2 regions of the Bacillus sp. GW823-FHT06A10 genome follow, and region 2 is predicted to be linked to the other one. Evidence: riboswitches for the same ligand, from Rfam matches in the RefSeq annotation. Region 2 holds a riboswitch; the other holds the start of a gene.
What was found. A riboswitch is a leader RNA that binds a small molecule or an ion and turns the genes downstream of it on or off. The one in region 2 is predicted to bind magnesium.
Positions count from the first base shown of each region.

Region 1: linked by a shared signal. The riboswitch ahead of AC1Q8M_RS08560 (FtsW/RodA/SpoVE family cell cycle protein) and the one ahead of AC1Q8M_RS04215 (P-type ATPase actuator domain-containing protein) in region 2 are both predicted to bind magnesium.

Region 1 is NZ_JBXAHT010000001.1:1,684,069-1,700,920, forward strand. Features, by position in the region: partial or broken gene AC1Q8M_RS08495 (hypothetical protein) at 70-401, shown strand; gene AC1Q8M_RS08500 (protein kinase) at 518-1,030, shown strand; gene AC1Q8M_RS08505 (patatin-like phospholipase family protein) at 1,904-2,977, shown strand; gene sdaAB (L-serine ammonia-lyase, iron-sulfur-dependent subunit beta) at 4,708-5,406, shown strand; gene sdaAA (L-serine ammonia-lyase, iron-sulfur-dependent, subunit alpha) at 5,428-6,318, shown strand; gene AC1Q8M_RS08520 (aromatic amino acid transport family protein) at 6,610-7,929, shown strand; gene AC1Q8M_RS08525 (DUF2187 domain-containing protein) at 8,240-8,464, shown strand; gene AC1Q8M_RS08530 (hypothetical protein) at 8,749-8,922, shown strand; gene AC1Q8M_RS08535 (transcriptional regulator SplA) at 9,097-9,360, shown strand; gene splB (spore photoproduct lyase) at 9,357-10,385, shown strand; partial or broken gene AC1Q8M_RS08545 (Ger(x)C family spore germination protein) at 10,558-11,238, shown strand; partial or broken gene AC1Q8M_RS08550 (HXXEE domain-containing protein) at 11,420-11,518, shown strand; gene AC1Q8M_RS08555 (Rieske 2Fe-2S domain-containing protein) at 11,730-12,641, opposite strand; gene AC1Q8M_RS08560 (FtsW/RodA/SpoVE family cell cycle protein) at 12,864-13,985, opposite strand; M-box (ykoK) riboswitch at 14,171-14,347, opposite strand; M-box (ykoK) riboswitch at 14,855-15,020, shown strand; gene mgtE (magnesium transporter) at 15,302-16,630, shown strand; gene AC1Q8M_RS08570 (phosphodiester glycosidase family protein) at 16,787-16,852, shown strand, end outside.
Region 2 is NZ_JBXAHT010000001.1:786,948-803,799, forward strand. Features, by position in the region: gene AC1Q8M_RS04160 (dynamin family protein) at 1-1,868, shown strand, start outside; gene AC1Q8M_RS04165 (DUF3931 domain-containing protein) at 1,872-2,126, opposite strand; gene AC1Q8M_RS04170 (GNAT family N-acetyltransferase) at 2,199-2,657, shown strand; gene AC1Q8M_RS04175 (YpbS family protein) at 2,688-2,960, shown strand; gene AC1Q8M_RS04180 (sulfurtransferase) at 2,963-3,796, shown strand; RNA gene ssrS (6S RNA) at 3,913-4,095, shown strand; RNA gene ssrS (6S RNA) at 4,117-4,300, shown strand; gene AC1Q8M_RS04195 (hypothetical protein) at 4,355-4,804, opposite strand; gene AC1Q8M_RS04200 (hypothetical protein) at 4,888-5,199, shown strand; gene AC1Q8M_RS04205 (glutathionylspermidine synthase family protein) at 5,203-6,441, shown strand; gene AC1Q8M_RS04210 (DUF350 domain-containing protein) at 6,434-6,820, shown strand; M-box (ykoK) riboswitch at 7,034-7,199, shown strand; gene AC1Q8M_RS04215 (P-type ATPase actuator domain-containing protein) at 7,536-8,261, shown strand; gene AC1Q8M_RS04220 (5'-3' exonuclease) at 8,394-9,260, shown strand; gene AC1Q8M_RS04225 (FbpB family small basic protein) at 9,616-9,756, shown strand; gene AC1Q8M_RS04230 (acyltransferase family protein) at 10,085-11,278, shown strand; gene AC1Q8M_RS04235 (YveK family protein) at 11,279-12,022, shown strand; gene AC1Q8M_RS04240 (CpsD/CapB family tyrosine-protein kinase) at 12,009-12,629, shown strand; gene AC1Q8M_RS04245 (sugar transferase) at 12,648-13,286, shown strand; gene AC1Q8M_RS04250 (oligosaccharide flippase family protein) at 13,343-14,779, shown strand; gene AC1Q8M_RS04255 (O-antigen ligase family protein) at 14,783-15,997, shown strand; gene AC1Q8M_RS04260 (glycosyltransferase family 2 protein) at 15,972-16,781, shown strand; gene AC1Q8M_RS04265 (glycosyltransferase family 4 protein) at 16,778-16,852, shown strand, end outside.

The DNA.
Region 1 (16,852 bases), 900 kb from region 2:
GAGGTTTAGCATCCTGACTTTCTAAATAACATGAGTGTTTCTATAGAATGAATCCTTAGGAGGGCTATTGTGGAACCTTTAATCAATGGTATTTTATACTTTGTATTTTTTTTGGAGCACTGTTTCTTATACTGGGTACTGCATTGGTTTTATTTATCGTGGCTGCATTACTAATAATCTGGAAGGAGAATCTATCATTTCTAATGATTAGTTTAGGTATAAATATACTTGTCATTCCATTGTCTTTTTTTATTGGCGGGATGGCAACAGATTCCCCTGGTAGTACGATGCACGATTTTTGGAAAGTATTTTTCTTTATTCAGGTAATTCCGTTCCCTCTAGTACTGCTATCTTTAGTTTGGTGGCTTATTCGTCGAAAAAAAGCAAAAGTTCATGTGTAGCGTTTTTAATGCAAATAAGCTGTCCGTTTGGGGAGCTTATTGTATTTATTACTAAACGTGATTATTTCCAAAATGAATGCAATAACACTATACAGTTAAATAGAAGGTGAAACATATTGAAATCTTATCAAACGTTAGCCCACTTGTATGCATTAGGACTAGGCTGCGGGATTTGGGATAGAGAGGAGGTAATTTCATGGTGCGATAGGTTGATTGAAGCAAATGATCACCCGCCATATGAAATTATGGAGATATCTTTAATGTCTAAAGCAAAGCTGATATATATAGAATCGGCTTTACTGTCATATAGCCGCATAGTTGATGAAAAATACTCGGTAAATATCCTTCTTTCTGTCTTAAATGAAAAGTTAGTAGCTCAGAAATGTAATGTGAAACAAGCGCTTACTTGCTCCACTCGTTTACTAGTAAACAGAGGCGTATATTGGGAAGAGGAATATTTTGATTTATACAGCCTTGATGATAGCTATGATATTGCACAGGAAGGGATCCATTTTAATAAAGAAGATGTGATTACTGCTTATATCGATACATTAGGTGCTTTTCGCGTCCATTTTAACGAGTTTGAAGATCTATATTTGCAAGTCATGAAACAGAAGTGGCAAGGGTAGAAGGCAGGAAAAGGAATCATTGAATCGTAAGAGTTACTTCCTGTATTTATCACCAAATTTATCTAGCCAAGACGAATCTGTCTTCGTGTTGATGAATTTTTGTCTTTTAATAACTTAATGCTATCATCTTTAATTTTTCCGACAGCAAGCAAAGCTAGCATTTTTAATGCATAATCAGACGCTTGTAAACGAGCATCACTAATTAAATTTTTACCAGAGAGTAATTTATTTAATTAGTAGAAAAAGGAAGGGACCTATTTGGCTCCTTCCTTTTTCTCATACATACATAACGCTTGTTGACAACTTATGAAATAATAGCATTCATCGCTATTAAAATATAGCACTAAAAGCGATTTAATGGATATGCAATTATACATATCTGTTTAATTGCATGAATGGGAACAAAATGATTTAACTCTTCCGGTATGGAAACAAATAGATTCAGGTATATTTAGGGTAAGAAGACCTGATTATTGATTGCTGGTTAAATCATATTTCTACGTATCTGAAACAAATTATTTCACTGGATTGTATGTTATAGATGGTGAGGGATTTATGAAATGTAGATTGTTTCTTGGTTTTTTGCTCGTGATTTTACTTTGAGGATACATCGGAAAAGAAGTTACGTTATATACGATTCAAAAAGGGTTATTAGTTAGTGCATCCATAGATACGCTCCGTTTCCTGTTTCCTATCCTACTAAATTACCATTCCAAGCAGATACCTTCTCTTTCAAACAATTCATCCATTGAATAAAGATAATTCCGCCATACGTATCGGAGGGCATGAAGCTTTCTTAATACCATTTGGAATATATTTCAATATACTTCCGATACTATAACAGATCGAAAATTTCTCTATTGGAGGTATATAATGGCATATCCATTTCGTAACTTAGTATTTGAAGGTGGCGGAGTAAAGGGAAGCGCTTATATAGGTGCCATCCGTGCACTAAATGAAGAAGGGATTTTACCAGAAATACAACGATTTGGGGGGACTTCAGCAGGAGCGATTACTGCATTACTTTTAGGTCTTTCCATTCCATTCGCAGATCTTGTAAAAATCCACAAAGACATGAATTTTAAAGCGTTTAAAGATGATGATTTTTCGATTGTACAAGATAATATTCGTTTATTTTTTGATGGTTTTGGTATCTATAAAGGGGATTTCTTCACTGAGTGGGTAGGAAAGATCGTTGAAAAGTGGACAGGGAGTAAGGACACAACCTTTCAGCAGTTATATGACAAAACAGGAAAAGACGTGTTTTTCCAAGGAACGAACATTTCTACACACCAGCTTCGTACGTTTTCTCGCGAAACGACACCTGATGTCCCGTTAGTAGTTGCTGTGCGGATTTCGATGTCCATCCCATTCTTTTTTAAATCTGTGGAATGGGATAAAGATTATTATGTAGACGGAGGTGTACTGGATAACTACCCAATTCGTTTATTTGATCGGAAAAGTTTTGTGAATAAAGAAGAACACTTCACGACCACAGATACGATTGACGAGGTTAATAAACTGGTAAGCAATACGGAGGATCATTCTACACTAAGAAGCTTACACACGAAATACAATGCATCTTTCTTTGATCCTGCAGATGAAATTGTCTACAACAAAGAAACACTGGGTTTCCGTTTAGAATCTCAGGCCGAGATTGCCATGTTAAAACATATCGCAACTTCAACAGAACATCATATTGGCCATTCTCTTATTCATTTTGCATGGAATTTGTCTCAAACGATGATCAAAGGTCATGAGAGCGGAAAAACAACCAAAGAAGATGCTGCCCGTACTGTATTTATCAATACATTCTTTACGCCGTCGTTTAATTTCGATATCACAGAAGAAGAAAAGAAAACACTCATGAATTCAGGCTATACTTCTACTAAAGACTATCTACATCAGTTTAATACGTCTGAAGTAAAATTGTTTAATCGACCATAAAGCCGAGTGCAATGCACTTGGCTTTTTTTAATCGTCCTGTAAATTCTTTTTTTAGTAGCTAATAAAAATTCAGATAGACTATGCATAGAACAAGAGAAAGGAGATAACAGAAAGTAATAAATATAAGTTTTGATGACTTCTTATTTTGTAAAACTAGGGTGTAGAAAGGGTGAAACAGGTGGAAGAAAAACGAATTATGATTTATACAATTTTTCGGCTAACACAGTACAAAAGAGAAGCCTAAAACGGTGGATAGGAATGTATCAAAAAATGAATAGAGTAGCAAGACGGATTTATTGTGAAAGTAGGGATTTTCCTTTTTCTTTCTACTGATAATAAAGCGTTATGTAGACTGGGAATGTATAAGGTATTCATTGCTATTCCTTCAAAATGCTGATGTTACATCATATTAAAATAACCTCTAATTTAAGTATTGAAATTCTCTAAATCTCGATGTATTATATTCTTGTATTTTCTCACTTTGCTAAGCCTAGAAAACATCATCACTTCTGAAAGAACTCGAACTCCAGCGGGTTCTTTGAATTTACTTGAACTTATTTTTGAATCATTGTATTATATTTCCGAGTCTTACTCATATAAATCATTATCAGGAGAATCTGCAAATTTGCAGGTTCTTTTTTATTTTATTGAAAGTAAAATTTTAGCCAGTCATTTATTTTCATATTTTTGGTTTTTATACGTGTTTGGTAAAAATCAATGAGTTGCAAAAAAATACTATGCTGAAATCTAGTTCGGTATAGCAATGTGCATATAAAAGATCCCACTTTGCTATATCCCCTAAAAAGAGTCATAAAAATCTATATTTTTTTAATTCAGTTGCATACTACAAAACTTCTTTTAAAAGAAATGTATGTACATACACATTATATTTTGTTCCATAACTCTCTAACTTTTGTTCACGAGAGTCTGTTAAGTAAAGGATTATTGGCGGGTGGTGCAATAGGTGCAGAAGATGTGAAAACAAATGAAAAAGTACAAGTTGCTGTTGCAGGTAAAGAGGGAAATATAACGTATAAAGAAATTGATAAAGCAGAATCTCCATTGTTATTTGGAATGTATCCTTTATGTTAAGATCCGAATGGGAAGTTTGTTTTTTCTGATAATTAATATTTATACAAATTGTGTAATTAGTATACGGAAGTGGTTTTAAATTTCATTAATGTATTCCTTTTCATCTGAATGAATTATTTATTGCAACAGATTTCCCGTCCAAAATAAGATGTTCAAACAAAAGACAATATAAGTATCTTTATAATGATTTTTCAATATAATCAATGTGTTTATGAAAGGAACTCTGTGTTATTTTTGCTTTTTTACTAACTAATACAGCTTCAAACAAAGGACACAATTGCTACATACTAAGTGTGATTTATTACCTATTCAAAATTCTGTCTATTCAATCTTTCTAAAAATAAAAAAAGATTAAACTTATAAATATACAAGTTATAATGAGGGCGTCGAGACACAATTTATTACCTCTAGAGAAAATATCAAACCTTGTTTTGGATTAAAAATTCTAAAGAACTTGCCAGTAATTTTTTAAAATTGGACATACTGATATGATTACTATACGGTGGATAGCGGATTAGAAGGAAAGTTTATTCAACTCAATAAAGAAAGCGTTATCAAATGAAACTTGTTTTGAATCGATCATTCTAACAACTTAGATTCAACTACAGCTAAAAATAATAAATTATGGGGGTGCTTATATGAACATAAATGTAGCATCTATTAAAGAAAAAAAGATTGTTAAATACAAAAGTTGTTTTGATGTGATTGGGCCCATAATGATAGGCCCTTCAAGTTCACATACTGCAGGTGCTTTGGCTATTGGAACAGTTGCTAATAAATTATTTCAAGGTCTTCCCAAAAAAGTTGTGGTAAAGTATTATGAATCATTTGCTGAAACCCATAAAGGTCACGGAACTGATTTTGCAATTATTGCTGGTATATTAGGCTTTGCTGCTGATGACAGCAAAGTGCCAGATGCTATTAAAATAGCAGAGTCTAAGGGAATTGACATTACCTTTATTGAAAAATTGGGTAATAGTCCTGCTGGTCATCCAAATACGGCAGATGTATATGCAGAGGATGAAAGTCGAAGTATTAGAGTAATGGGGATTTCGGTCGGTGGTGGGTTGATTGAAGTCAAACATGTTGAAATTGATGGATTTAGCTTAAATCTGCAGGGGCCATTGCCAGTTGTTATTGCGATTTCAGAAAGAGCTGACTTTGAATTTGTTTTACGCAGGATCTTTAAACAATATGATGTGGAAATTAACAACTTTCATAGTTTGGAAGATAAAACAAAATATTTATATGCATTCGCTTTGGATTCGATATTGCCAGGTAATGCTCAGAAGGAATTAGGAGATTTAAGCAATATAGCTAATCTTATTATTCTTTAGTCACATTTAGGAGTGAAAAATATGTATATGGCCATAAAAGAAATTGTGGATGCAGCTAATAAAAGCCAAAAGCAAATTTATGAATTAGCAATCGAACAGGAAATCAAACAAACTAAAATTTCTTATGAAGAAGTATGGAGTAAAATGGAACGAAATTTAGCGACTATGCAACATGCAATAAATAAAAGTATCGAGGGCGACGGTGTATTTTCTCCAACAGGTTTGACCGGAGGGGATGCTGTAAAAATTAAAAACTATCGAGAAAATAGGAAAACTCTTTCTGGAGATTTGATGGTGTTAGGGATTCAAAGTGCTATCGGTGTTAATGAAGTAAATGCTGCATTAGGAGCTATTTGTGCAACTCCAACAGCAGGTGCGAGTGGGACGACTCCGGGAGTCCTATTTAGTATTAAAGATACGTTGCAGTTAAGTCATGAAGATATGATTCATTTTCTATTCACTTCAGCGTTATTTGGAACGATAGTCGCAAACAACGCTTGTATTTCAGGAGCGTACGGAGGATGTCAAGCTGAAGTAGGAAGTGCCTCAGCGATGGCGGCTGCAGCTGCGGTAGAAGCTGCGGGTGGAACGCCACAGCAATCTTCTGAAGCTTTTTCGATTGCATTACAAAATTTACTCGGTTTAGTTTGTGATCCGGTCGCTGGTTTGGTAGAAATTCCTTGTGTAAAGAGAAACGCCATTGGAACGGCAAATGCTTTAGCAGCAGCGGACATCGCATTAGCCGGCGTAAACAATCTCATCAATGCTGACGAAGTGATTGAAGCCATGTATAGAGTTGGAAGACAGATGCCTCGCGAATTAAGAGAGACAGGTTTAGGTGGTATTGCAGCTACACCTACAGGAATTGCCATTAAAAATAAAATCTTTGGGGAGAAACAATTAAATCAATAAGTTATCGAGTGTATTGTGAAATTTTTAACAATCTTTACTCTATTGTTCGCCTAAGGATGTCTGTATATTGGGGGAGTTATCAATAAAATATACTACTATATAATTAAAATATTTTATAAGTGGTAATAAACCCTTCAGGTTGATGCTTCGCTAATTTTTTGATTTTTATTAACCTAGAAGGGGGATATTCGTTGTGGCGCACTATATAAGCTATTCATTTTTCAAGAACGGTCTATATTCCTATATCTTAAAAAAGAAAATTAAGAATAGGACACAAGGAGGAATTATTATATGGATGGGAATACTGCAAAAAACATAGAATTTCAAGCTGATAACACTGCAGTAAAAAATGAGAAATATCTAGACCCTAAAAAGTGGCATAAACAGGATACTACCTGGGCATTGAGCCTTTTTGGAACAGCAATTGGAGCAGGAGTACTCTTTTTACCGATTAATGCAGGTTCAGGTGGTTTATTATCATTGCTGTTAATTACCATACTTGCATATCCTGTTATGTATTATTCACATAGGGCGCTTGCTAAAATGATTTACGCTTCGAACTCTGCCGATGAGGGGATTACAGGTACAATAAGAGAGTATTTTGGAAATAAGGCAAGTATCATTTTTAATATTGTGTATTTTGTCTCCATTTATACGATCGTGCTGATGTACTCGGTCGCACTTACAAATACCGCTAGTAGCTTTATCGTGCATCAATTGCACATGTCGGAGCCTCCAAGGTCCATTTTATCGCTTGTCTTAGTACTCGGTCTTATCGCTATACTAAATTTTGGTCAAGATATAACTGTAAAGATCATGAGCATGCTAGTGTATCCTTTTATAGCTTCTCTCCTTTTTATCGCAATATCTTTGATTCCACAGTGGAATACGTCAATGCTTAGTTTTTCAAGTGTTTCTACTGCTTCAACAGGAACAGGATATTTAGGAACGATATGGATGATACTTCCAATCATAGTATTCTCGTTTAATCATTCGCCTATGATTTCGTCATTTGTTATGAAACAGAGAGCTACGTATGGAATAGATGCTACTGATGCTAAATGTGCTCAAATACAAAAAGTTTGTTATATTATGACATTCGTAGTTGTTATGTTCTTTGTTTGGAGCAGTACCTTAAGTTTGACTCCAAATGATCTTAAGGTGGCAAAAGAACAGAACTTGTCAATCCTATCATATCTTGCTAATGAGCTTAATTCGCCAGTAATCACTATTGCAGCTCCTATCATTGCATTTGTGGCTATTACAAAGTCTTTCCTTGGTCATTATATAGGAGCGTATGAGGTAATGCGTGACATGATTATCAAGTCCAGTAAAAAACGTGGGAAAGATATAGGAGAAAAAACAGTTAAGACAATGATTCTTACTTTTGTCGTATTAACATGCTGGTATGTTGCTTATACAAATCCAAGTATTCTTGGAATCATTGATGCCCTTAGCGGTCCGCTAGTTGCTGTTATCTTATGTATACTACCAATGTATGCAATCCATAAAGTATCAGTACTTGCTAAATACAAAGGGAAATCGAGCAATGTATTTGTCATTATTATAGGTATTCTTACTGTCCTAGCAAGTATTAAGTCATTATTCTAATCCACTATTGTTAGTATCGATGCAAAAATCGTGGGATATGGAAAAAAGAAAGATTCTTATCGGAACTGAATTCTATATTGTTAAACTAAAGAAATCATGGTTTTGGACAAACTCCTCACATTGGAGAGTTTGTCTTTTTTTATTATATGCATAACTTTTATCATTTTAACCAAGAAGACCCCTTCCTCAAGGAACGCGAAATAAGTAGGTGGGAGATGAATTGGCTAAAATGATAAACTGGTGACCCAGTATGTAGAAGTGAAAAAGGGGAAAACTATTGTATAATTATCGATAATTTAGGGGGCGCCAAATGAAGCATAATAAAGAAGTAACACTTGGGGATTACGTTCAATTTTCATATCGTAAAAATCCTAATTTGCAATTAATGGGATTTGTGGTGAATGTTTTACAAAATACAATTGTTGTAGATATTGCGGAAAGAATGGATATCGAGGTAGATGATTTTAGGCAGGTTGTAAAGCATGGTTATTATAATAAAGTGGTTCATAAGCAAATAAAGAATAGTGTTTCATAAAAAAGTGCTCCTATATAAATTTAGGAGCACTTTTTATGGAGAGAATTTCCGCAAAGTTTTTTTGTCAGAGGTATAAAATTTTCATATGAAAATACGTTTTGAAGATATTTTCTTATTTGTTAATTAATAATTTTTTCAATCTTTATAGCTGTTATGAATTTAAAATATTATTCATAAAAATTTCACATAATTTTATTAAAAAGAAAAATACTAATACTTGTTTTAATACTTTACCTAGAGTTATTAAAACAAATTTACTAACTGCGAAACAAGGAGGCATCACTGTGGACATTCGTGAAGGATTAATTCCAACAGCTTTAGGTACAGCAGTGACAGCAGCAGGTTATGCTCTTAAACAAACTCGTGGAACTAATAAAATGATTGCAAATACAGTATTTGGTTTTGGTTTAGCACACGTCGTTTTAGGTGTAATCGATCTTGTTGAACATCGTCGTTAGAACGAAAGGCAAGCATTGATATATGCTTGCCTTTTTGGGAGTACATTTATTATTCATTTTTCAAATATGTTTGTATGACGTAATCATTATCAATGTAATTAAATAGTTACACTACAAGGAAATTAGAAAGTAAAACTGTGAGCATTGAATTTTATGAAATGAGATGGTGATGGAATGGAATTTTCTTCTGAAAGTAATACGTATCATGCTGGTGATATTGTTTATATTTTTTACCGAAATCCTCATACTCAAGACGTAGCTAACATACAAGCTGCAGCAGTTGTAAATAATCCTGAAAGACCTAATGAATTAGCACTATTTCTTTACGAAACGTATTATCCACTAACAAATGAGATGGCTATATATGCTACCGAAGATGAGGCAAACCAAGCTTACACTTACTATTATGGTGATATTTCAGAGGGGATGTTAGAATGAATAAGCCATTTATGCCTAAGCTCGTATATTTTGAACCGAAAGCACTAGATTATCCTTTGGGGAAAGAGCTGTTTGAGAAGTTTTCAAAGATGGATGTTGAAATTCGACATACTACTTCTCATAATCAAGTAAGAGATTTGCCAGGGGATAACGATTTTCAAAAGTATCGAGTAGCAAAATCCACGCTGGTTGTTGGTGTTAGAAAAACACTGAAATTCGATACTTCCAAGCCTTCAGCAGAGTATGCAATTCCTTTTGCAACGGGATGTATGGGACATTGTCATTATTGTTATTTACAAACAACGATGGGAAGTAAGCCTTATATACGAACGTATGTAAATGTTGAAGAAATTTTAGATGCTGCTGATAAATACATGAAAGAGCGTGCACCTGAAGTAACAAGATTTGAAGCGTCGTGTACTTCAGATATTGTAGGAATCGATTATTTAACGCATACCCTTAAACGGGCCATTGAGCATTTTGGAGAATCTGAATATGGGAAATTGAGATTTGTTACGAAATTCCACCATGTAGATCATTTACTTGATGCTAAACATAATGGAAAAACAAGATTTCGCTTTAGTGTAAACGCTGATTATGTGATTAAAAACTTTGAACCAGGAACTTCTCCCTTAGCTAAGCGAATTGAGGCAGCAGGAAAAGTAGCTAGAGCTGGATATCCTCTTGGTTTCATTGTAGCTCCTATTTACCTACATGAAGGCTGGAAGGAAGGATACTATCATATGTTTGAACGCCTAAATGCTGAATTACCTCTTGATTCACGGGATGATATTACATTTGAATTTATTCAACATCGTTTTACAAAGCCAGCTAAGAGAGTGATTGAAAAAAACTACCCGATGACAAAATTAGAATTAGATGAAGAGAAAAGAAGGTATAAATGGGGGAAATATGGAATCGGAAAATACATTTATCAAAAAGAAGAAGAAGAGGATATAAAAAATTATCTCTATTCCTATATGAAACAGTTCTTTCCTAATGCAAAACTAGAATATTTTACATAAAAGAAACGAACAAAATTCATTACATCATCAATCTAAAAAATTACTCACTCAAAAAAGTGATATTGGTCAACAATTCGCTAATAAATTATTTGAAAAATTTATATACGAAAGTCTTTTATGTAAAAATATGTTTCATTATGAGCTGAATCCCAACAGTTAAACAGAAAAATACAGTGGTTGCTCTGAGTTAATGGAGATAGAAGAAAGAGGATTTGTAGTAGGCGCGTCTTACGATATTGTTAAGGAAAAGAAATCAAATCCAATTATGAAAGGGACGTATCAGATGGTACTTCCCAGTAAGTTAGCGCAGCAAGGTGGAAAAGGGGCAGGGAATAATTATATTAATGTGAGTGCAAAAGCAGATAGTGTATTTGAACAAATACGAATTATTGCTAAAAAAATTAGTCGTGAATTATTTTTTCCGCATATACAAGTGATTATTTTTTCTGAAAAATTACTCTCGAATCCTAATGTTTTACAGAATACGCTAGATGTACATATTCGTGATCATGAAATGAGAAGAAACATCCGTCTATTTGTTTCTCGAGGGTACTTTGGCGGAGTTGCATTTTAGCGATTATAAACAAGTTATGGATGAAAAACGCTTAACGAAGGATATTTCAAAAGAGATGGAGCAAAGGATTCAAAAATCAATAAAGCTTGTTCAAAAAAATATAAGGTGGATGTATTAGCATTAGGAGAAGTATATAAGCGGAATAATTATAAAGAATGGAAGAAAATAAGTAAGAATTGGGATCAAGGTGAAAATTATTTTAGTAATGCTGACATTAATGTTTATGTTCATCCAGTAATTGAACATTCAGGCTCAACTTTACCGAAGAGAGTGAAATAAGGTGATTTAAGTCGTTAGCGGATTAGAAATACGCTAAACGATATTAATGCTGGTTCTGCATTTTCAATCAGTGCAGACTTATGTACTTTAAACGTGATTAATAAATTATATTTGGCTTATTATGATCCTTTGGTTAGCACTAGTTAGAGTTATAGTAAAAATATTAAGTAGAAACGACTTATTTTTAATAATAAGAGGAAATATGTTACTGAAAAGTAAGGAGACAAATTATTACTTTTCTAAAGAGTCATTAGGTCCGTACAATGATGCATTAAAGTGATTCATAAGGGATTCTGAATGCTAAGAGAGTGAGAATGAATTACAAAAGAAAGGTGCATAGGCGCCTTTCTTTTTTTGAAGGGATTTTTTGTTACGAGTTAGTACAAAATTGGGTTCAGGGGGTACTATAAAATTTTAGCTTGATGGCGATGGGGTAGCATCCACGTCTATCAACATCACTACACCTATATTTAATACTGCGTTACGTGCCTTTAATCAAGTGAAAAACAAGACCCATTTTGTAAAAACTGAAACCAACGTTTTCTAAACTGAATTTGAGCCATATCTGCATGAACATGGGCCTCCATTTTTAAAGCTTCTGGTATAGGTCTAGGATGTTGACTTTCTACAATAATTTGATCCTCTTTTAGTACTCTTAAACTAAATTTAGCTAAAATTTGGTCTAGTAAAGGGAAGTACTTTAAAAATGTCCTTCCGGTATATCCCATAATTAATGTCTCTTCTTCATCAATTGGTGTAAACGTAATATACGGAATAAATGACTCATTCTCCTGTTTGCCACTGTGAAGCATCCACTGATGTGGGAATTTGTATTCAAGGTAAGCATCACCATTTGAGAATATAAACTGATCCAGTGTTCCCTCCAGCTTATAATTGGTTGATTCGGCTTTTGTTTTTCTACCAATCGTTTTTTTATGTATATAAGCAAGATGAGCAGTATCCAGCACAGATTCGATTGATCGAGTAAGGTGTGCATTCCAAGTGGCGTGGAAGAAAGAGAGTTTAAAAGGAGTGTTCTCCATTACATGAAAAGTTTGCCATTCAGGTGGAGTTTCCTCACTATCAGGGTATATCCAAATCAACCCAATTTTTTCTCTTACAGGGTATGAGAAGGTATGAGCAAATTTCGGGATAGGTTTATTGGGTTGGGATGGAATTCTTACACAAGTACCACAACTATCGAATTCCCAACCATGGTAGGGACAGACTAGTTTACCATTTACTACTTGTCCCAGTGATAAGTCAGCGCCACGATGAGGGCAGTAAGGTGATAGAGCCTGAACTTCGCCTTTTTCATCCCGATATAATAGAAAATCTTTGCCAGTAACTCTTTTTTTACTGGGATCTTTTTTATATCTTTTACATAACTCACAGCATACCAATTACGTGGGAATACTCTATTTATATTTAGAGTCATTTATTTTCTCCTTCTTTTTTATTCACCTAGTAGATATTAGTGGTGTCTACTGTATACTGTCTATTCTATGCTATAAAATATTTTAAATGTTGGTTTAAAATTAATAAATCTACAGTTTAATCAAATCATTATGAAAGCCTGCATAATCTCTCTAAATGTAACAAAAATGACTAAAGTACAATAGATTTTAAAAAGGAGAAAGTTTTATTTTATTGAAAATTGAGATATTAAGCAATATTCCTATTGCTATTAAATTCACCATTAAAGAACTTCCACCAAAACTTACAAATGGAAATGGAGTACCTGTAAGAGGAAATAGTCCCGTAATACCACCTAAATTTACAACTGATTGCATACCAATCATACATCCTATACCAATTGCTATAAAACTGCCGAATGGATCTACACATAATTGTGCAATTTTTAAGGAGCGAAGTACTATAGTCAAAACTCCAACCAATAGAATAAATACACCAATAAATCCTAGTTCTTCAGAAACTATTGCCATTATAAAATCAGTGTGTGGTTCTGGAAGATAACCTGTTTTTTGTATGCTATTTCCAAATCCACGACCAGTGATTCCTCCAGAGCCCATGGCAATAAAAGAGTTTACAAGCTGGTATCCATTTCCTTGCGCATCAAGAAAGGGATTGAAAATCGTAGTAATACGTGTCTTTTGAACTTCTGATAAACTATATTGAATCAAATAATATAAAATAGGTAACCATAAAATAGAACCGATGGTAGTTCTTTTGATTAGTAGATTTATATTTATTCCTGAACAAAGAAATATGCTAAAACCTATACCTAATATTAAAAGTGCAGATCCTAAATTTGGTTGTTTAAAGATAAGAAAAAAAATTGTAGCTAAAAAAAATAAAAGTTTTCCGATACCACTCCAGTTATTTTTAGCTTGTTCTTGTCGCAATGCAAAAAAACGGGCTGTTACAAGGATTGTTCCTAATTTAAGAAATTCAGCTGGCTGTATTCCAAAGATCCATGATTGAGCATTATTTACCACTTTTCCTTTCCATAAAACCATAATTAATAAAAAAATCCCCCCAACCATAATACAGATTGAGACTATTCGTTTTTTCCATATTTCATATGGGAGTAAAGCACAAATTATTAATCCTATTGTTCCTAAAAGTAGCTTTGTTAATTGAGAATCAACAAAATGTCTACTGTTATAACCGTAATGTTGGACAGCGACAATGGAGCTTGCACTATACATCATGATAATACCTAAAGTACATGTTATGAATAGAGGAAGGAGCAATAGATAATCGAGTTTTAATATTTTTTTCATTTTAATATCCTCCTGATTTAAAACAAAACATAATATTACATTTGCTAATGAATAGAATCTTGTTCTCGTCAATTACTAAATATGACTTTTGTTTAGGAAGATTCTATCGCTTATTCCCTGTTTTTTACGCAAAAATCCCCCTAGTATGTAACTAGAGGGATTCAAAATGGCATGAGTAAATAAGGCTTTTTTCCCTCTAGTAGAGCTTTGGCACTATACAACGTAAAGTAATGAAAATTCATTACTTAGCTATCTTAAGAAGAGCCTTAATCCGACAATTCCTGTTCTACCCATTGGCGTCTTTCGACATTTTTGGGCAATAGCCTGTGTTTGCATAGGAGCCTCACCTAACAGGTTAAGCAATATAAATTTTATGTGTTTGTTTCGTGTAGCAAGCATAAATATATTTTTTTTGCTTGTCAAGCAACCATATTGCTAATTTTATTTGTTTTATTGCTTTATAGTTCTTTGAGAAATGATATGAAAAAATGTCTGTAATCATTCTGTATAAGTACATATTTTTGACTTGTAGTGTATCGTTTGATTAAGTAGTTTAACCATATAAATTTGATAAACAGTAAAGAAGATTTTAATCATAAAAGAAGATTTTTTTGTGAATGTTCTTTTGATATACAGAATGACTAATTATTCATCTTTTGTTATAAAGTTGGAATTTGATTAAAAACAATAAGTTTCATATGTTTTATTACGTTTCTTCGAATTAAATCTATTTGAATTCTATGTTTTTTAAGGGGAATTTTAAATTTATAATAAAATATAATTTCATTTTCTATAAAAGATTTTTTTATGAATGGAATTGAAAGTCAGTTGACAAATATTAAATTCTGGTTTAAATTTTGAAGTAATTCAATAAACTTTGTTAGGTGAGGCTCCTGTATAGAGAAACGCTGCTGCCCAAAAATGTCGAGAGACGCCAATGGGTCAACAGGAACGGTCGGATTAAGGCCCTTCTTAATGTAGCTGGTTATAAAAACCTATGCTATACAGTGCTAAAACTCAACGAGGGAGTGGTATACGATTTGGTAGAAAGGCACCTCTGTGATTTCGGCAGAGCTGTCTTAATAATCATTTATTTGTATTGTGATAAAACCTTTACTCCTTTTTGAGTAAAGGTTTTTCTGTTTAATGTTATTTATTTTTATCTTGTCTATATTCAAAAAGGAGGTAATTCTAAATAATGAATTGATTGCAATGTAACTATTATTGCTCTAATAAAAAATTTTAGACAGATAAAATAAAACAAAACCACTCATGAAACTCTAGAGTCTCCCTTAGCAATATGAGGAGGAGTTAACATGAAGAAATTATTAAAAGAATTACTTGTAACCAAAAATAATTTGGATGCAGAGAAAGTTTTACGTCTTCCGTCGTATGATGTTGCGCAAGAAGTAAAAAGATTTTCAATTGAAGATCAAATCATATTGCTAAATACGATTCCCGTATTAAAAAGCTCTAAAATGCTTCAATATATGAGTGCAGAAGAAAAATATAATATCTTAATTCACTTATCTGAAAACAAAGCTAAAAAGTTACTAAATTTACAACCGATTGATGAATTAGTAGATTTACTTCTAGCGGTTCATCCTGAAAAACAAGCTAAATTAATGGCGTATCTAGACAAAATTACAAAACATAACGTAAAAAAATTGATGAATTTCAAACCTGAAACGGCAGGAAGTCTTGTCACAAGTGATTTTGTTGCAGTTAGAGGAAATTGGTCAGTAAAAATGACATTGAAGTACATTAGGGAACATTCTGAAAATGTAGAATCAATATCTTATAGTTATGTTCTTGATAGTCATGGTTATCTTGAGGGAATCGTTTCCATACATGAGTTATTACTAGCAGCAGATGAAGAGATATTATCTACTATCATGATGCCAGAGGTAATTTCAGTACATGCTGAAGTTGACCAGCAAGAAGTTGTAAAAAAGCTACTAAATTATAATTTAGCAGCCATACCTGTGATAACAGTAAATAATAAAATGATTGGTATTATAACATTTGATGACGTAATGAATGTTATGGAAGCAGAAGCTACAGAAGATATTCAAAAGTTAGGCGGAAGTGAACCGTTGAATCAATCTTACTTTGAAGCTAGCGTTTGGAGTATTTTCTTCAAACGTCTACCATGGTTATTACTTCTTTTTGTTGCTGAGGCATATACAGGTACAGTATTAAAGTATTTTGAAGACGAAATTGAAACTGTAGTTGCCCTTGCTTTCTTTGTTCCATTATTAGTAGGTACTGGAGGGAATACAGGAACACAGGTTGTAGCAACAATTACTCGTGCAATTGGTATTGGAGAGGTGAAATTTAAAGACATTTTCCGTGTAATGAAAAAGGAATTTGCAATAGGTATGCTTCTTGGACTTGCACTTGGGATAGCTGGGCTCACTCGTGCTTATATGTTAGGAGTTGGAACAGAAGTTGCACAAGTTGTAGCAATTACTTTATTATTTATTGTTATTTGGGCCTCTCTTGTAGCAGCTGTTTTACCTTTGATTCTAAGAAAATTAAAACTAGATCCTGCAGTTGTTTCAGGTCCATTTATTACAACATTTGTTGACGGAACAGGATTAGTAATTTATTTCATGGTTGCAAAAATGTTATTAAATTTATAAATATACACTGAAAAAATGAAATTCGGAATAAGTATTTTGCCCTAATTGCTAAAATATAGCGGGGAATTCAGGCATGAGGAAATCAAACACCTTTGTCTTTATTAAAAAATATTTTAAAAGATTCATTGAATGTAATTAATACCGGAGGATAAAACTATGAAACATCTAAGAAAAATCTTCAAACGAATTTTGCTTCTATTGTCTATTTTCATGCTTATTGGC
Region 2 (16,852 bases):
AGCCATTGCCAGCGCTGAAACATGTACAGCAAGAGGTGATAGAAAAAAGGCGTCGTGTGGAAACGAAACAATTTACAGTAGCGTTATTCGGAGCTTTTAGTGCTGGGAAATCATCATTTGCCAATGCCTTACTTGGTGAGAAGGTACTTCCTGTATCACCAAATCCGACGACGGCAACGATTAATCAAATTTTGCCGGTTACAGAGGAAAAACCACACGGAACAGTAATGGTTCAATTCAAATCAAAGCAAGCTCTATTAGAAGATATGAAAGCTGTTTATAAGCTGTTTCATTATGAGATTACTACGTTAGATGAGGCGTTAGCACAAATTGATAAAGTTATGAAATATCCTTCACCGACTGGGAAGCAAAAAACAACATTTAGCTTTTTACGAGCGGTACAAAAAGGGTATGATGCAGTTTCTACTTATTTAGGAGAACAAGTACAAGTCACATTAGAAGAGTTCTCTGATTATGTAGCGAATGAAGAAAAATCATGCTTCGTTGAGTATATGGAGCTTTATTATGATTGTGCTTTAACAAGGCAGGGAGTAGCGCTTGTAGACACACCTGGAGCGGATTCTATTAATGCTCGCCATACGGATGTTGCATTCCAGTATATTAAAAATGCAGATGCTATTTTATTTGTAACATATTATAACCATGTATTCTCTCGTGCTGATCGTGAATTTTTAATTCAGCTTGGGCGTGTAAAGGATACTTTTGCCCTTGATAAAATGTTCTTCTTAATTAATGCGGCGGATTTAGCAGAGTCTGAAGAAGAACTTGAAATGGTAAAAGGTTATATCGCAGATCAGCTACTGCAATACGGTATTAGAAATCCGCGTTTATTTGCAATTTCAAGTTTATGTGCGCTTGAAGAGAAACAAGGAAAGAATGTTGAAAAAGAGAAGTATGGTATTTTACAAAACTCTGGAATTACTAAGTTTGAGGAATCATTTACGTCCTTTATGATGAGAGATTTAATGCTTGTTTCTGTGCATGCTCTATATGGTGCGTTGCAAGGGGCAGATCAGCTTTTAGTAAACATGATAAATGGTGCAAAGCAGGGGAATGAAGAGAAAGAGAAGCAAACGAAAAAATATGAAGCAGAGCGTGATCAACTACTTCATATTATTTCATCATATAGTGTACTTGCTGAAGAACAGGCGATGCAAAATGAAGTGAAAGAGTTGCTTTATTACGTGCAACAGCGTCTATTCCTACGTTATAACGATGTGTTTACTGAATTTATTAATCCGGCGTCACTTCGAACGGATGGAAATGTGAAAACACAATTGCAACAGTGTGTTATGGAATTAGTAGCATTTATTCAGCATGATTTATTACAAGAAATGCGTGCGACATCATTACGTCTTGAAAAATGGATAGACGAAGCGATGAAGCGTGCAAAGGACGAAATTGTAGTGAACTGTAAAGTAGAAAATCAATCAATTTCTATGAATGGAACAGTTGAGTATGAATATAAAGATATTACACATAAAGAACCGTTCCCTTCAGTTGAAATAAAAGATTTCAAAAAAGCACTGGCACATTTTAAAAATGAGAAAAGCTTTTTTGAAAAGAATGACAAAGCTTTTATGCAAGAAGACGCTAAATCTGTATTAGAACCGCTTGTATCAAACTATGTAGCCGATGAAAAAGATTTATTTGTCCATCATTATAAGCAAGAATGGGATATGAAGTGGAACTTATTCCAAAAAGTGATGCAACAAGATGTAATGAACTATTATGAAAGTATATTGTTTGCATTGGCTGAAACGATCGATGTATCTCTATATGAACAAAGTAAAGAACAATTGCACAATCAGTTAGTAGAGATTGAAAAAGAAATTTATGTTATATAGTCGTTATGAGAAAAAGATTCGTTCAATTTTCTTTTGCAGTACAGTATCTAAAGATTTGACAAATCCAGCAAATTCATCGGTAGAAATCATATGAGTAAGAACGAGTCGTCTGCCATCTGGTGTTTCACCGCATAAGACGAATGAAGAAAATTCGTATGTTTTATTTTCAACTACTAATTTTGGATAGGAATACGTGTCGCTTTTCTTCTTCTTTCCATCAATAGAGATGACGTTGCATTTTTTCTCATTGTTGTCCATGGTGAATCCCTCCTTTCTATTATTTATGGTAGACAAGGAGGGTTTAGAACAATAGAGATGGGGGGATTTTTTATGTCTTTTGTAATAGAACGTATTTTAAAAGAGGCTATACCGAAGTCTTTATTGCTACTTGCTGATCCAAGTGAACGGCAAATAGCTATATATGTACAAAGAGGGTTAACATACGTAGCAAAGCAAGGGGGCAGCATCATCGGTGTGTATGTTCTTTTGGAAACAAGGCCGAAGACGATGGAAATCATGAATATTGCGGTTGCAGAGCATTTGCAAGGAAAAGGGATTGGGAAGAAGCTATTAAGGCATGCCGTAGAAACTGCTAAAGGATATGGTATGTCAAAACTTGAAATTGGTACAGGCAATTCTAGTGTTTCACAACTTGCTTTATATCAAAAATGTGGATTTCGTATTTTTTCTATTGATTTTGATTACTTTTCGAAGCATTATGAAGAAGAGATTATTGAAAATGGCATTGTATGCCGTGATATGATTCGGCTTGCAATGGAATTGAATTAGAACGTATAACTTATTTAGGGGGAAGAGAAGATGGAAGTACATAAAGCAATTACAGCACATTCTCGTAAACAAAATGAAAGTGTAAAAGCATGTTTACAATTAGATGCGCAGCGTGAAGCAGCTATTGAAGCAGCCGTATCTCTTGCGTCAAATGGGAAAGAATTTTCGGTTGATGTCATTAATGTTGTAACAAAGCAAATTAATGATCTTGCAAAAAATGGTGTTACCTTGCAGCGTAAATATGTTACAGAAGAAATGGTTATGGAGTATGTAAGTCGTTTACAAGAGAAAGAAGGTCGTTAAAGATGATAGTTACAGTCGAATGGTTACGTGAGCATATAGAAGATGAGAACGTCCGTGTAATCGATTGTCGTTTTGATTTAGCGAATCCTAATTGGGGTAGAGAAAAGTATGAAGAAGAACATATTCCTCATGCGTTATATTTTGATTTGAATTTAGATTTATCAAGTCCTATAGCAGAACATGGTGGCCGCCATCCGTTGCCAAGCATTGAAGAGTTTGCGGACAAGCTTTCGGAGGCTGGTATTGATGAACATACGACAGTAATTGCGTATGACAGTCAAGCCGGTGCAAATGCTGCTCGTTTATGGTGGTTATGTAACTATGTAGGACATGAGAAAGTATATATATTAGATGGTGGTTTCCCGGCTTGGAAAGAGAATGGACTACCGACGACAGCGGAAATTCCTGTTGCTATACGAAAAACATTCAAAGCTAACATACAAGATCATATGCTTGTATCGATGGAAACAGTAAGAGAGAATATCCAGGCAGGTGCAGATGTTACGTTAATTGATTCAAGAGAGCCAAAACGTTATGCTGGTGTAGAGGAACTTGTCGATCATAAAGCAGGACATATTCCGACAGCAACAAACTATTTTTGGAAGGATGGAATGTTGCAATCAGGACAATTTAAGAATGAAGCTGAGCAACAAGAACGATTTCAAAATCTGTCGAAAGATAAGGAAACCATTGTATATTGTGGTTCTGGTGTTACGGCATGTCCAAATATCATTGCGTTAAAATTGGCTGGATTCCAAAATGTTAAATTGTATGCAGGTAGCTGGAGTGATTGGATTTCTTATCCAGAAAATCAAATTGCAAAAGAAGAAGATTAATCACTTGCATGCAAAAATAATTTGTATTAAAATAAGGTCACAAGCAAGAGATTGCTCGAAAAACTTTGTATTTTACACATTGGAAACAATGTGATAATATAACGACAAGTAAATAATACATCCTGCGGTGTACGTAACTTATTTATGTCTAAAACCGATGTTAGTTATACGGAAGCTCAATATTTAGCGACCATCATCAAGCCTTCCTTGTGGAGGAAGATGTACGGTAACTGTGAGGGCATCCACCTGCGAGTAGCGGGTTTTTGGACATTTACGAGGAGCGGCACGTGCGGGGGTCTTATTTCAACTAACCTTATATAAAATTCCTACGGTGTACGTAGCTTATGCATGTCTTAAACCAATAAGTTTAATATGGAAGTTCAATATTTAAATGTAGCTAACATGCCATCTTTTTAAGAAGGAAGTTACAAACATTTGTGAGAGCATCCACCTGTGAGAGCAGGTTTATGGACATCTAGAGAGAACGGCATATGTGGGGCTATATAAAAACCTTACGTTTTATACGTAAGGTTTTTTTGTTGCATAGATATATCAATATTATCTTGATTCACCTGTGAAGTTTCCGTAATAAATGTAGCACTTTCTGTCTTCATCAATCTCTCTTGAATCCAAGGAGAATTCCATAGACATGCCGTCTCGCTGAATATATATAATATCTGAATGAAGAGATGGTAAAATTTCTTCGTAGTTCCATACATCTTGACTATCTACTAAGCTTGAACTCGTTTCACTTAGTTCTCTAATTTCAAAACCGATGTGGGAGTATGTAGGGTCTGAAGGGTCATTGGCGAAAACTTCTTTTTGAATATAAATAACTGCTGTTCCGTCTGGATCAACCGAAGTTGCAGTAACAACATAAGTATTTTTCTCTTTAATAAAATATTCACAAGTCATGCGTGCGATAATTTCAGAATTAGAAATATTGGCGTAGTTCCATAAAGCAGGATACCCTTTCGTTTCATCATTAAGTCGATATTCTAAGCGCATTTAATCCCTCTTCTTCCTTTTTCTTCTACTTTATCATGCCATCCTATATAATAGGAATAGAATTTAAAAAGGGGAGTGCGAAGGTGACAAAAACGAAATGGCTAGTAGGTGGTGTCGTAACGTCTTTAATGACTGGCACTTTATTTGGTTGCGCACAAGATCTTCCCCCAAAACCGAATGATAATAGTTGTTCTGATTGGGATTGGGATGATGAACTTGGGGTATGGCAGTGTGATGATAGTAGTTCAGGTTATCGTGGGCATTATTTCTATGGTGGGCGATACTATCAAAATAAATCTACTTTTAAAAATTCATCGGCGTTTAAATCGTATCAATCGTCTGCTGAATTTAAAGGTGGAATTGGAAGCGGTTCAAAGGGAGGATTTGGGGGCTAAAATATGTCGCAATACATAAGGGATCGAAAAGAATTTTATTTAAAATATCCGAATTTTTGGTCGGATTTATATGAATGTGAGTATAGTTTGTTTCATGTTTTTTCTATAACAAATCAGACTTTGGACCAATTACACTTAGCGACTGAACGAATGGGGAAAATATTTTTTAAGACTGCTAGACTGCTGCGTAATTTAAGTGACGAACAGCTTCTAGATCTTGGCTTTCCATCCGCGAGTTTATCATTCATTAGAATGAAAGGGCTTTATCCTGAATCTGTAATTTCGCGATTTGATTTTGCTGTAACAGAGGATAACAAAATCAAAATGCTTGAGTTTAATAGTGATACACCAACTTTTATTGTGGAATGTTTTCAAATGAATGGGAAAGTATGTGAAAATCTAGGTTATGATGATCCAAACTCGGATCAAGAACGATTGCTATCTTCTGGTGTAACGAAAGCAGTAATGGAAGCGACAAAGGGATTAGATAATCCAAATGTTGTTTTTACAGCACATCATGAACATATCGAGGATTGGAATACCACTATGTATTTAAGTCAGCTATGCCATGTTGAAAATAAAGTAGTGCCAATGTCAGAACTTAGAATTACAAAGGATGCTCTAGTTGATAAAGATGGGACGAAGATTGATGTTTTATATCGCCAAACGTATCCGATAGAAGATTTAATTGAGGATCAAGATCCTGAAACAGGAGATTTGGTAGGTGTGGAACTGCTGCAACTTGTAAAAGCCGGAAAGCTTTTTATAATAAATCCTTTGTCAGCATTTTTACTTCAGCCAAAATCAATTCAGTGTCTTATTTGGGGGTTAGCAGAAGAAGAGGTCTTTTATACAAATGAGGAACAACAGTGGATTAAAGAATATATGTTACCTACATATTTAGAACCAGATTTATTTTTAGGAAAAGGTTCTTTCGTTCAAAAACCTTCATTTGGGAGAGAAGGAGATACAATTACGATTCGCGATAAAGACGAAAATATTATGCTTCAAAATGCACACGAAACGTATAAAGCGTCACTGCCGATATTTCAAAAGTATACCGAACTGCCAGTCGTATCCTTGGAAACAGAAAAAGGGATCGAGAAACTGTCATATGTGTTTGGTTCGTTTTTAATTGCTGGAAAAGCGAGTAGTATCGGTATTCGTGCGGGAGAAAAGATTACAGGAAATGAATCGTACTATTTACCGGTAGGTATAAAAAGGAGGGGAAAAAATGATTAATTTTTTATTATATTTAGCAGTAACACTCGGCCTTTTATGTATAGGTCTGTTCTTGATGGAAGTGACAACGAAAGTAAAGGAATTTAAGTTAATGGCTCAAGGAAATAAGGCGGTAAGCTATGTGCTTGGAGGACGATTACTTGGGTTAGCTGTTGTTTTATATTCGACAGCAGCTAATTCAATTTCACTTCTTGATATGATTTCGTGGGGAGCAGTTGGGATTTTGGCTCAAATTATCGTCTTTTATTTAGCTGAGTGGCTTACACCACGCTTTAATATAAACAAAAGTCTCGAAGAAGATAATCAAGCAGTCGGTCTTTTTCTTATGTTTTTATCGCTTTCAATTGGGATTGTAATCGCTGGTTGTATAACTTATTAAAAACTTTACGTTTAAACGTAAAGTTTTTTATTTTATCCCGCTATTTGCCGGGCAGCCCGATTGGTGAGGGCTAATAATCAGTGGGGGATGAACAAAACCCCCACTGATTAAAGTTTCACTTTATATACGTTAGTTTGCCATACCTTTTGAAAAAATTGTAGGCTACTGTTGACATCTATTTTAAATAAGAGTAACATTTTCAATGTAATGAAAATAAGTCTCTGTTAGGTGAGGCTCCTGTATAGAGAAATGCTACTGCCCAAAAATGTCGAGAGACGCCAATGGGTCAACAGGAATGATCGAATTAAGGTTTTTCTTAACGTAGCTGGTAATGTACCTATGCTATACAGTGCTAAAACTCGGCGAGGGAGAGGTCCGTAGATTTCTAATTATATTAGAAATCGTTTATTTGTGTATGTAATGGCCACTACTCTCTTAAGGGTAGGGGTCTTTTTTGTTACCAAGCTATGAGTAATTTCATAGTATAAACTATAAAATTAAACGAGGAGGTGAGGAGCATGTCAAATTCTGACTCGGTTCCGTTACCCATATACTTCAAATCAAAAATATATGATGTAGGCAGGAAACGATTTGTTCCTCCCTCTATATTTATCACAATGTAGCGTTTATAAAGCGCTAGACAACTTTCACAGAAAAGTGGATAAATTGAGAAACAAAGCGTTTCTTCCTATGTTGTAAAGGAGGAGACGATAATATGTTATATGCAAACAAAACTGTGGGTAACACGTCATATAAACTAAATAAAAAATCAATAAAAGAACAAACAATGCTCCAAAAAAATAAAGATTTATTAATTGAAATTGCAACAAGAGATGTAAAATCTGTATTTGCATATTTTAAAACAACAAGAGACGGACTATCAATGAAAGAGGCGCAAAAACGTATTCAAGTATATGGCCGAAATGAACTAACTTCAAAAAGAGCAATTCTTACAGAAGTAATGATGAAGCTTGGTGGCATGATTCCAGGTTTTTCAAAACAACGTGTGTGTGATGAGTTACAACGTGAAACGATTACTGTATCTAGAGTAGAATGTTCTAGTAGTACAGGGCTAAATAGTGAACTGAAAATGATGGAGATACCAGTGCAAGAACTTGTACCTGGAGATATGATTTTTCTTTCGGCTGGAGATGCTGTGCCAGCTGATGTACGTATTATTTATGCAGATGATTTATTAGTGAATGAGTCTGTGTTAACGGGAAACGAAGCGAGTATAGAGAAGTTTGAAAGCTGCTATCACCTTGAACGTAAACGATTTATTCCATTAAAACGGATGAAAGATTATAATCCACTTGAGCTTGAAAATGTATGTTTTAAAGGTTCACATATCGTTAGTGGAAGTGCAAAGGCTGTCGTTGTTTCTACTGGAAAAAATACGTATTCAGGCATATTGCATACTTGTTGTAGTAGAACGTCTTAATGTGTTAATGGTGCTAAATATACAAAAACAATGTATAATAGACAAAGTTGAGCAAAAACGTAGAATGGTAATCTATTTATATAACCTTACGTGATAACGTGAGGTTATTATTTTTTTAATAGGAGAGGAATTATGAAAAAAGTATTATTAGTTGATGGTATGGCACTATTATTTCGTGCTTTTTACGCAACAAGTGTCTACGGACAATTTATGAAACGACAAGATGGAACCCCTACGAACGGGATTCATGGTTATATGAAACACTTGTTAACAGCTACGCAAGCGATCGAACCAACACATATCGTTACATGCTGGGATATGGGAAGTACGACATTTAGAACAGAATCGTTCTCGAATTATAAAGCAAATCGTGCAGCGCCACCAGAAGAATTAATTCCTCAATTTGATTTAGTGCAAGAAATGACTGCAAAATTATCCATTCCAGTTATCGGTATGAAAGGCTACGAAGCCGATGATTGTATCGGTACGCTTGCAAAACAATACTGCAATGAAGCTGAAGTTTATATTTTAACTGGTGATACAGATTTACTTCAACTTGTTGATAAGAACGTTACAGTTATGCTTCTGCGTAAAGGAATTGGAAATTACGAATATTACACACCGGAGAAAATCATGGAAGAAAAAGGTGTAGAGCCGTGGCAAATCGTCCATGCAAAAGCTTTCATGGGAGATACAAGTGATAATTATCCAGGTGTAAAAGGTATCGGTGAAAAAACAGCGTATAAGCTTATTCAAGAGCACGGAACAGTATCCGCTGTACTAGAAAATGTAGAATCATTAACAAAAGCGCAGCGTACGAAGATTGAAAGTGATTTAGAGAACTTAAATATTTCGTTGCAATTAGCACAAATTCACTGTGAAGTTCCAATTTCATGTTTACTAGAAGAGGGATTACACACAATGGATGAAGAAAAACTTAGATTTGTTTGTGAAGAAATGAATTGGGGAAGACCTGAAATATTAATAAATATGCTATAAATAGTTTGGAAAGAGGGATGTTGTATAAGTCGAACTTTGACTTGGTGACACCCTCTTTTGGTTTTTGTAAACAGTATTATAGTAAATAAAATTATGTCGAACTCAATTTTAAATATATAAATGTTTCGACAATATATAATGATAAAAGTTGATGAAAATAGTAACTTTTATAATGAAGTGAATTAATTTCAACATAGTTTTAGATAGCTTTTTTTTCGTGTTCACAAAGTTGTCAGAAAATAAGCGGAATTTTCATATGAAGTTCAAATAGAATTCACAACAATCAATTATTATAAGGACACACAGATAATTCCTTATCTTTTATATAACCCATCCCCCAAGGAGGACAATGAAAATGAGAAAAAAAGTGAGAAAATCTTTTAAACAATTATTAATTGAAAATAAACAATCACTATTAAATAATAAAGAAAATATGAAAGAAATTGAAGAGAGAATTGAGAAACGACATGTAGCATATAGTGGTGCGAGTAATTAAATAAAATAAAAAAGATAGCCTATATAGGCTATCTTTTTTATTTTATATTGAAAAAACGTTATTCATCTTTTTAATTTTGTAAATATGCAAGATATTTTTATAGTGTTTTTCTATCAATATTACTCATTTTTCGAGGTTGAAATTGGTATATACCAATTTTTGAGATTTTCTATTCATAATATTACAAAAAATGTTACAATACACTCAAATTTATACTATAAAATCATTTTAATATGAAAAATTGGAATGAAAAGAAAGGAGGGGAATATGAATAAAGATGTCGCTTTGAAATGATTATTATCATTTCATTAGGAGTTGATGTAAAAAGATGAAGAGATACGAAGAATTGGACTCTATAAGAGGGATTTCTTCATTAGTAGTAATGATTGGTCATCATTTAATGATTTTTTCAGCATTTCAAAATTACAGTTATGAAGATAATAAACCATTTGTTGTGTATCTATTAAAAGAAACACCTGCTCGTCTAATTTTTAGTAGTGGTAACGAATCTGTTATTATCTTTTTTGTTTTGAGCGGATTTGTTTTGTATGAATCTATTCAAAAAAACTATAGTAGCTATGGATCATACCTTTTAAAACGTATATGCAGAATATACATTCCTTATATTGTGGCAATAATAATAGCTATTATATGCCAGGCTACAATTAGTGAATATGGTATTTCTTATTTAAGTGAATGGTTTAATCGCTCATGGACGATTGAAAGTTCTTCAAGCTTAATCGCACAACATATTTTATTGGTGGGGAAATATAATACAGATGCATATAACGGTGTCATTTGGTCACTTGTCCATGAAATGCGAATATCAATAATTTTCCCGTTAATTTTGATGATTTGCTTGCGAAAAACGTTAAGGGGTTCATTACTATTATTGTTTAGTTTTAGTATATGTTCTGTCATGATGTTATTTTTGTTTCGTGCGGGCTTAACATTAACAAGCTATGCATTAACTTTGCATTATACGGTGCTATTTTTACTAGGGGCACTAGTTGCGAAGTATAAAAATAATTTAATAGTTTTTTATAGTAATTGTACTAAAAACACGAAAATTGCATGGTTTTTATTTGCGATTTTACTTTTTATGTATGAAGGGCTTATTGGAGAAATGAAAGTGCTCAATAATTTTATATTTCGAGACTACGTAGTGGCGATAAGTGCATGTCTATTTGTCATATTAAGCTTGTCAATATCAACTTTGTCGTCCTTGCTACGTAATAAATACTTGTTATATTTGGGGAAGATTTCTTACAGTCTTTATTTATATCATATTATATCGTTATTTTCCCTTATATACATGCTCCATGAAATATTACCGTTGCCAATTATTTTAATTTTTTCACTTGTTTTTTCGTTTATACTTGCAATGTTTTCGTATATATATGTAGAAAAATTTGCATTCAGAGTCGGAAAGTATGTAACAAAACAAGTGGATAGAAAGGAGAAAGGGTTATCTGAAAAGAGTGGCTTGCAGGATGTTATTCAGAAAAGGGCGGTGAAATAATTGAAGCAAGAAATGAGCATAAAAGATTTTCAACAATTATTGAAAAGAAGATTCGTAACGATTATTTTAACGATGTGTTGTTTAACCGCTTCTTTAGTTCTTATCTCTATGTATGTTTTAAAGCCGTCATATCAATATTCAACGCAAATTCTTGTTGGGAATTTAGATGAGTTTAATAAGGAAAATTCAACAAATAAAACACAAGAAAATAAGCAACTAGTAACATCGTATGTCGATATTTTAAAAAGCCCATTAATTATTTCAACAGTTAAAAAAACTTTGAAATTAGAGCAATCAAGTTATGAATTAGCACAAAAAATCTCGGTAGTGAATACGGACAACTCACAAATTGTAACTGTTACAGTAAAAGATTCCAATCCGAAAGTCGTGAAAGACATAGTAAAGACATTGGCAGAGCAATCACAAAAAAGCTTTCAACAGTACACAAATGTACAAGGAGTGAAAGTATTAACTGATCCTGAGTTACAGGAACAGGCCGAAAAATTGTTTCCGAAATTTCAACTGATCATTCCTATTTCTTTAATTGTTAGTTTTTTTGTTGGTATAGGTTTAGCTGTATTTCGAGATTATTTTGATGAACGTATATACGTGGAACAGGATTTAGAGAAAATAACAACAGTCTCTGTTATTGGTTACATAAATATGAAACCGAATAGAAAAAAGAAACCTACAGAGGTTGATAAACAATCATCTTTATATCGAGGTGAACATGTCGATGTTTAGGACAAAGAAACAGCTGCCATTCGATCTGCATGATGATCTGATGAAAGAGCAGTTTTATACGGTGTATCACGAGTTAAAAAAATCTGGAAAACAACTGTTCACAGTTAGTTCAACGAAGGACAGAGGTGTTGTTGCCTCGCTTATAGTAAATATGGGTCTAGTGTTTGCGGAAATGAAGAAAAAGGTGTTACTTATTGATGTGAATTTTTCTGACCCTAAACTACATGTATTATTACAAAGTGATCACATGATAACAGTAAACGATATAATAAGCTCTTCCCCCTGCAATTATGAATCTTTTTCTAGTAATTTGTCTAAATACTTATATTGTATTCCTGCAAAAAAAACAGTACACACAGGGACGCCCTTAGTTGCTATGGATGAATTTGATAATGCGATTGCTAAGTGGAAAGAAGATTTTGATTACATTTTCTTTTATTCTTCTGAAGTATTTGATCTTCCTGCTACGCACATTATTGCAGGGAAATGCGATGGAGTAGTCTTAGCAGTTAAAAAGCGAAAAGATTCACTACGTACAGTGCAAAAAGTAATAGCGAATATAAATAGAAAAGAATGTGAATTAATAGGGATAATTTTATATTCTTGAATGTGGGGGTAACGATCCATGATTCGTGAAACAAATCAAGCCAAGTTGTATACGATTCCAGCTCAAGAAAAGCCTAGCATATTGAATCGAAGTGTAAAACGCTTGTTTGATATTATATTTTCAATCATATTGTTACTATTAACGATACCAATTATGTTGTTCTTTTGTATTATGATTACTTTAGAAACATCAGGGGCTCCAATTTACTTTCAAGAACGTTTAGGTATAAACGGGAAGAAGTTTAATGTATTTAAATTAAGATCGATGGTAAAGGATGCTGAAATAAATGGCCCACAATGGGCAAAAGAACATGATTCAAGAATTACAAAAGTTGGATTGTTTATAAGAAAAACGAGAATTGATGAATTACCGCAACTTTTAAATATTTTAAGAGGGGATATGTCTTTTGTAGGCCCTAGACCAGAGAGAGAGTTTTTTTATAATGAATTTGATGCGTATATTCCAGAATTTAAGGAACGTTTAATGGTAAAACCAGGATTAACAGGATGGGCGCAAATAAATGGAGGGTATAATCTTGATCCAAAGGAAAAGTTGAGGTTGGATATGGAATATATTGAAATGAAAACGATTCGAATGGACATCCGTATTTTATGTAAAACCGTTTTAATTGTATTGAACGGTAATGGTGCAAGATAAATATATATGTAAACAAACAACATATGTAAGTAGGTTACTTGCAAAGGAGAACTGGTATGGGTAGATCTATTCTAAACAATATTATCCATCTATTTTATAGTACGATTTTAGCTAACCTTCTTCAGGCCGTCAGTTTAATTGTTTTAGCAAACTTTTTTAACGCACAACATTATGGGATGTTTAGTGTTGCCATAGCAGTGACGTTTGTTATGTTATTTTTTACAGACTTAGGACTTAGTAATACGTTTCTTCGAGAAGGGGCAAAGGATGGGGCAGATTTAGAGAAGATTTTATCATCGTATATAAAAATAAGGATGATCCTACTTATTTTTATTTCTATAATCGGTTATATTGTTATTCATTATATGTATGCGGACAAAAATTTAATTTATATGATGATAAACGTAATGTTTTTCATGTTAATAGGATTAACTTGGCAAAATATAGGAATTGCCTATTTTCAACTGACGGAACGTATGAAGTATATAGCGCTCATTAAAGTTGTATCAGCATCGGTTGTCATTATAATTACATGTTTTTGTATTTTCGGAGAGTTACCGGTGTATGTAACGGCTCGCTTATATGCTTTTGGGTATATGATCGGTGGTTTATTCAGTATATATATCATGAGAAGAAAGACGAAAATGAATATGAAAGTCGTAATTCATAAAGCGTTATTTTGGCAATTAACTCCCTTTATTATTAGCGGTTTTTTAATAATGAGTACGCCACAATTAGCACCTATCTTGCTTAACTATACATTGCCATTAAGTATGGTAGGTGTTTTTGCAGTGGCGTACCGGATGCCGGCAGCTTTATATCAAGTACCAGGGGTAATTGCAGGTGCATTTTTTCCAGTGCTCTTTAAGCATTATAACCAGAATAATATAGAAGAGCATACGAAATTAAATTTGCTTCAAATTAAATCAATGGCGATTGTAGGGATATGTATGACGATCGGTTTATATCATTTAGCACCATACTTTATTTCTATATTTTTTCATGAAGAATGGAGCAATGCAGTAGAACCACTCCAAATATTATCATTTCTTATTGTGCTACAGAGTTTAAATATTGCCATTGCTGATGGTTTAACGACGAGTGGATGTCAAAATAAGAGAACTGTTGTGCAGTGTGTAGCATTGGTGATAGGTGGGGTTATGCTTTATAGCTTTAGTAGTATTGGTGGAGTGATAGGAGCGGCATACGCTATGGTTTTATTTGAAATCGTCGCTTTAGTGGGATACATAGCGGTAAGTGTAGTGAAGAAAAAAATTGTATTCCAAATTGTAATACCGTATACAATTTATTTTGGTGTAACCTTTATTGGAGTGCAATATATATTGCATACATATCATTTAATTGCGCTTGTTCTTAATATACTAATCGTAGTAGCTGCCATATTCCTATATGATTATGAGCTGAAAAAACTTCTTCTTTCTTTTATAAGAAAAATACGCAAAAAGGATTATATTACGAAACAGGGGATATAGCCTATGGAAAATAATATGAAAGTATCGATGGGATGGATTATTCTTCTAATATTATTTGTTATGTTAAGTAAATACAATTTATATATTGGATTTTCATTGAAGATATATATGATTTTTTTAGTCATATATTTTTGTTTAACAATTAAAAACTTTCATATTCAAAAGTTATATTTTCATGAAGTTGTATTTTTACTGTTTTATTTCATTTATTGTTTAAGTGGAATTCTTTCTATGTATTTAAATGCTAGTATTCGTATGATTTTTGGCGTGCTACTCGTTTTAGGATGCTATTTTATAATGAGGAATTTATTGGGGAATACTGAAATAGTGGTACTTGAATCATCTATTGCTTATGTAGGAGTAGTATTTAATGTTGTAAGTCTAATACTATATATAATTGGTTTACAATACTTTAGTTTATACGGTGGAGAAGAGAGAGAAATTTTTGCTGGGTTATTAGTGGATAGAGGATATCCACGATTAATTGGATTGCTAGATGATCCTAACATTTTTATTTTTTATAATACAATATTTTTTATGTACTATATGACGAATTTACAAAATATTACTAACATCTTAGGATTGATTTTATGTGTTACGACAAGTCTATTAACCTTTTCAAGGGGCGGTATATTAGCGCTTGTACTTGTCGTTTTTGTATATATATGTATGTCTAGTTTCGCCAAAAAAATAAAAATAATTATGAGTTTAGTATTGTTTAGTGTAGTTATTTTTAGTTTATCGAATAGTGTAATGGGGGGCCAATTAGATGACATATTAAATAAACGAATTTCTGATTTTTCCCATGATAATGGAAGTGGTAGATTTACATTATGGGAAGCTGCTTTTAAATATTATTTATCCAATCCATATATTGGAATCGGCGCTTTTAACTTTTCGAATTATTATGAGTATCAATTTAATGAAAAATTATATGTACACAATACATTTTTAGAAATTTTGTCTGAATCGGGTACAATTGGTTTTCTTCTATATAGCGCGTTTTTATTCATATTAATGTTCAAGCTAGCGCAGCATACTTTGTTTCGTGAAAAACCATATCTTCTATTGACTATGATTGCATTTTTATTTCAGATGATGTCATTGTCACTCATTATTAACGAAGCGTTCTTTTTATTTTTAGCAGTTGTTGTGAAGTATATTTCAATATATGAAGGAAGGGGAAAGATAGATGGTAAAATGTCTATCAGTACATAACGAGCCTAACGAGCCGCCTTATGTTTCTGTAATAACACCTTCTTATAATAGTATACGATTTATAGGTGAGACAATTTCATCTGTACAGAATCAATCGTATGAAAACTGGGAAATGATTATCGTTGATGACGGTTCAACCGACCAATCTGCCGCAAAAATTAAAGAGATAATAGAAGGAGACTCACGAATTAGGTTATTATCATTAAAAGAAAATGTTGGTGCTGCTAAAGCTCGGAATTTAGCGATCCAAGAGGCAAGAGGAAGGTACATTGCCTTTTTAGATAGTGATGATATATGGTTGCCGCATAAATTGAAGACACAATTGTTATTTATGGAAGAAATGAATATTGCTTTTTCATATGCGTCGTATAGTTTAATTGATGAAAATGGTAATGAATTAAATCGTGAAGTGAGTGCACCAAAATCTGTTGGCTATCATTATTTAGTAGGAAATACAATTATCGGTTGTTTAACAGTGATGATTGATCGTGAAAAAATTCCATATGTCGAAATGCCTAGTATACAGCCGGAAGATACAGCGTTATGGCTGAACTTATTACATGAAGGGTATGAAGCAAAAGGGATACAGCAAGTGTTAGCAAAATATAGAATTGTTACAAATTCTGTTTCTAGAAATAAAATTAGAGCAGCTTTCCGGTATTGGAAATTGTTAAGGGAACAAGAACGACTGAATTTGGTGCAAATTTTTTACTATTTTAGTAAGTATGCTTATCATGCTTATAAAAAAAATAAAATTAATGTAGTTGGGAAGACGCAATTATGAATATACTGTTGATGACAGATAAATTGATAACTGGCGGAGCCGAGAGCTATTTCTGTAAATTGGAAAGTAAT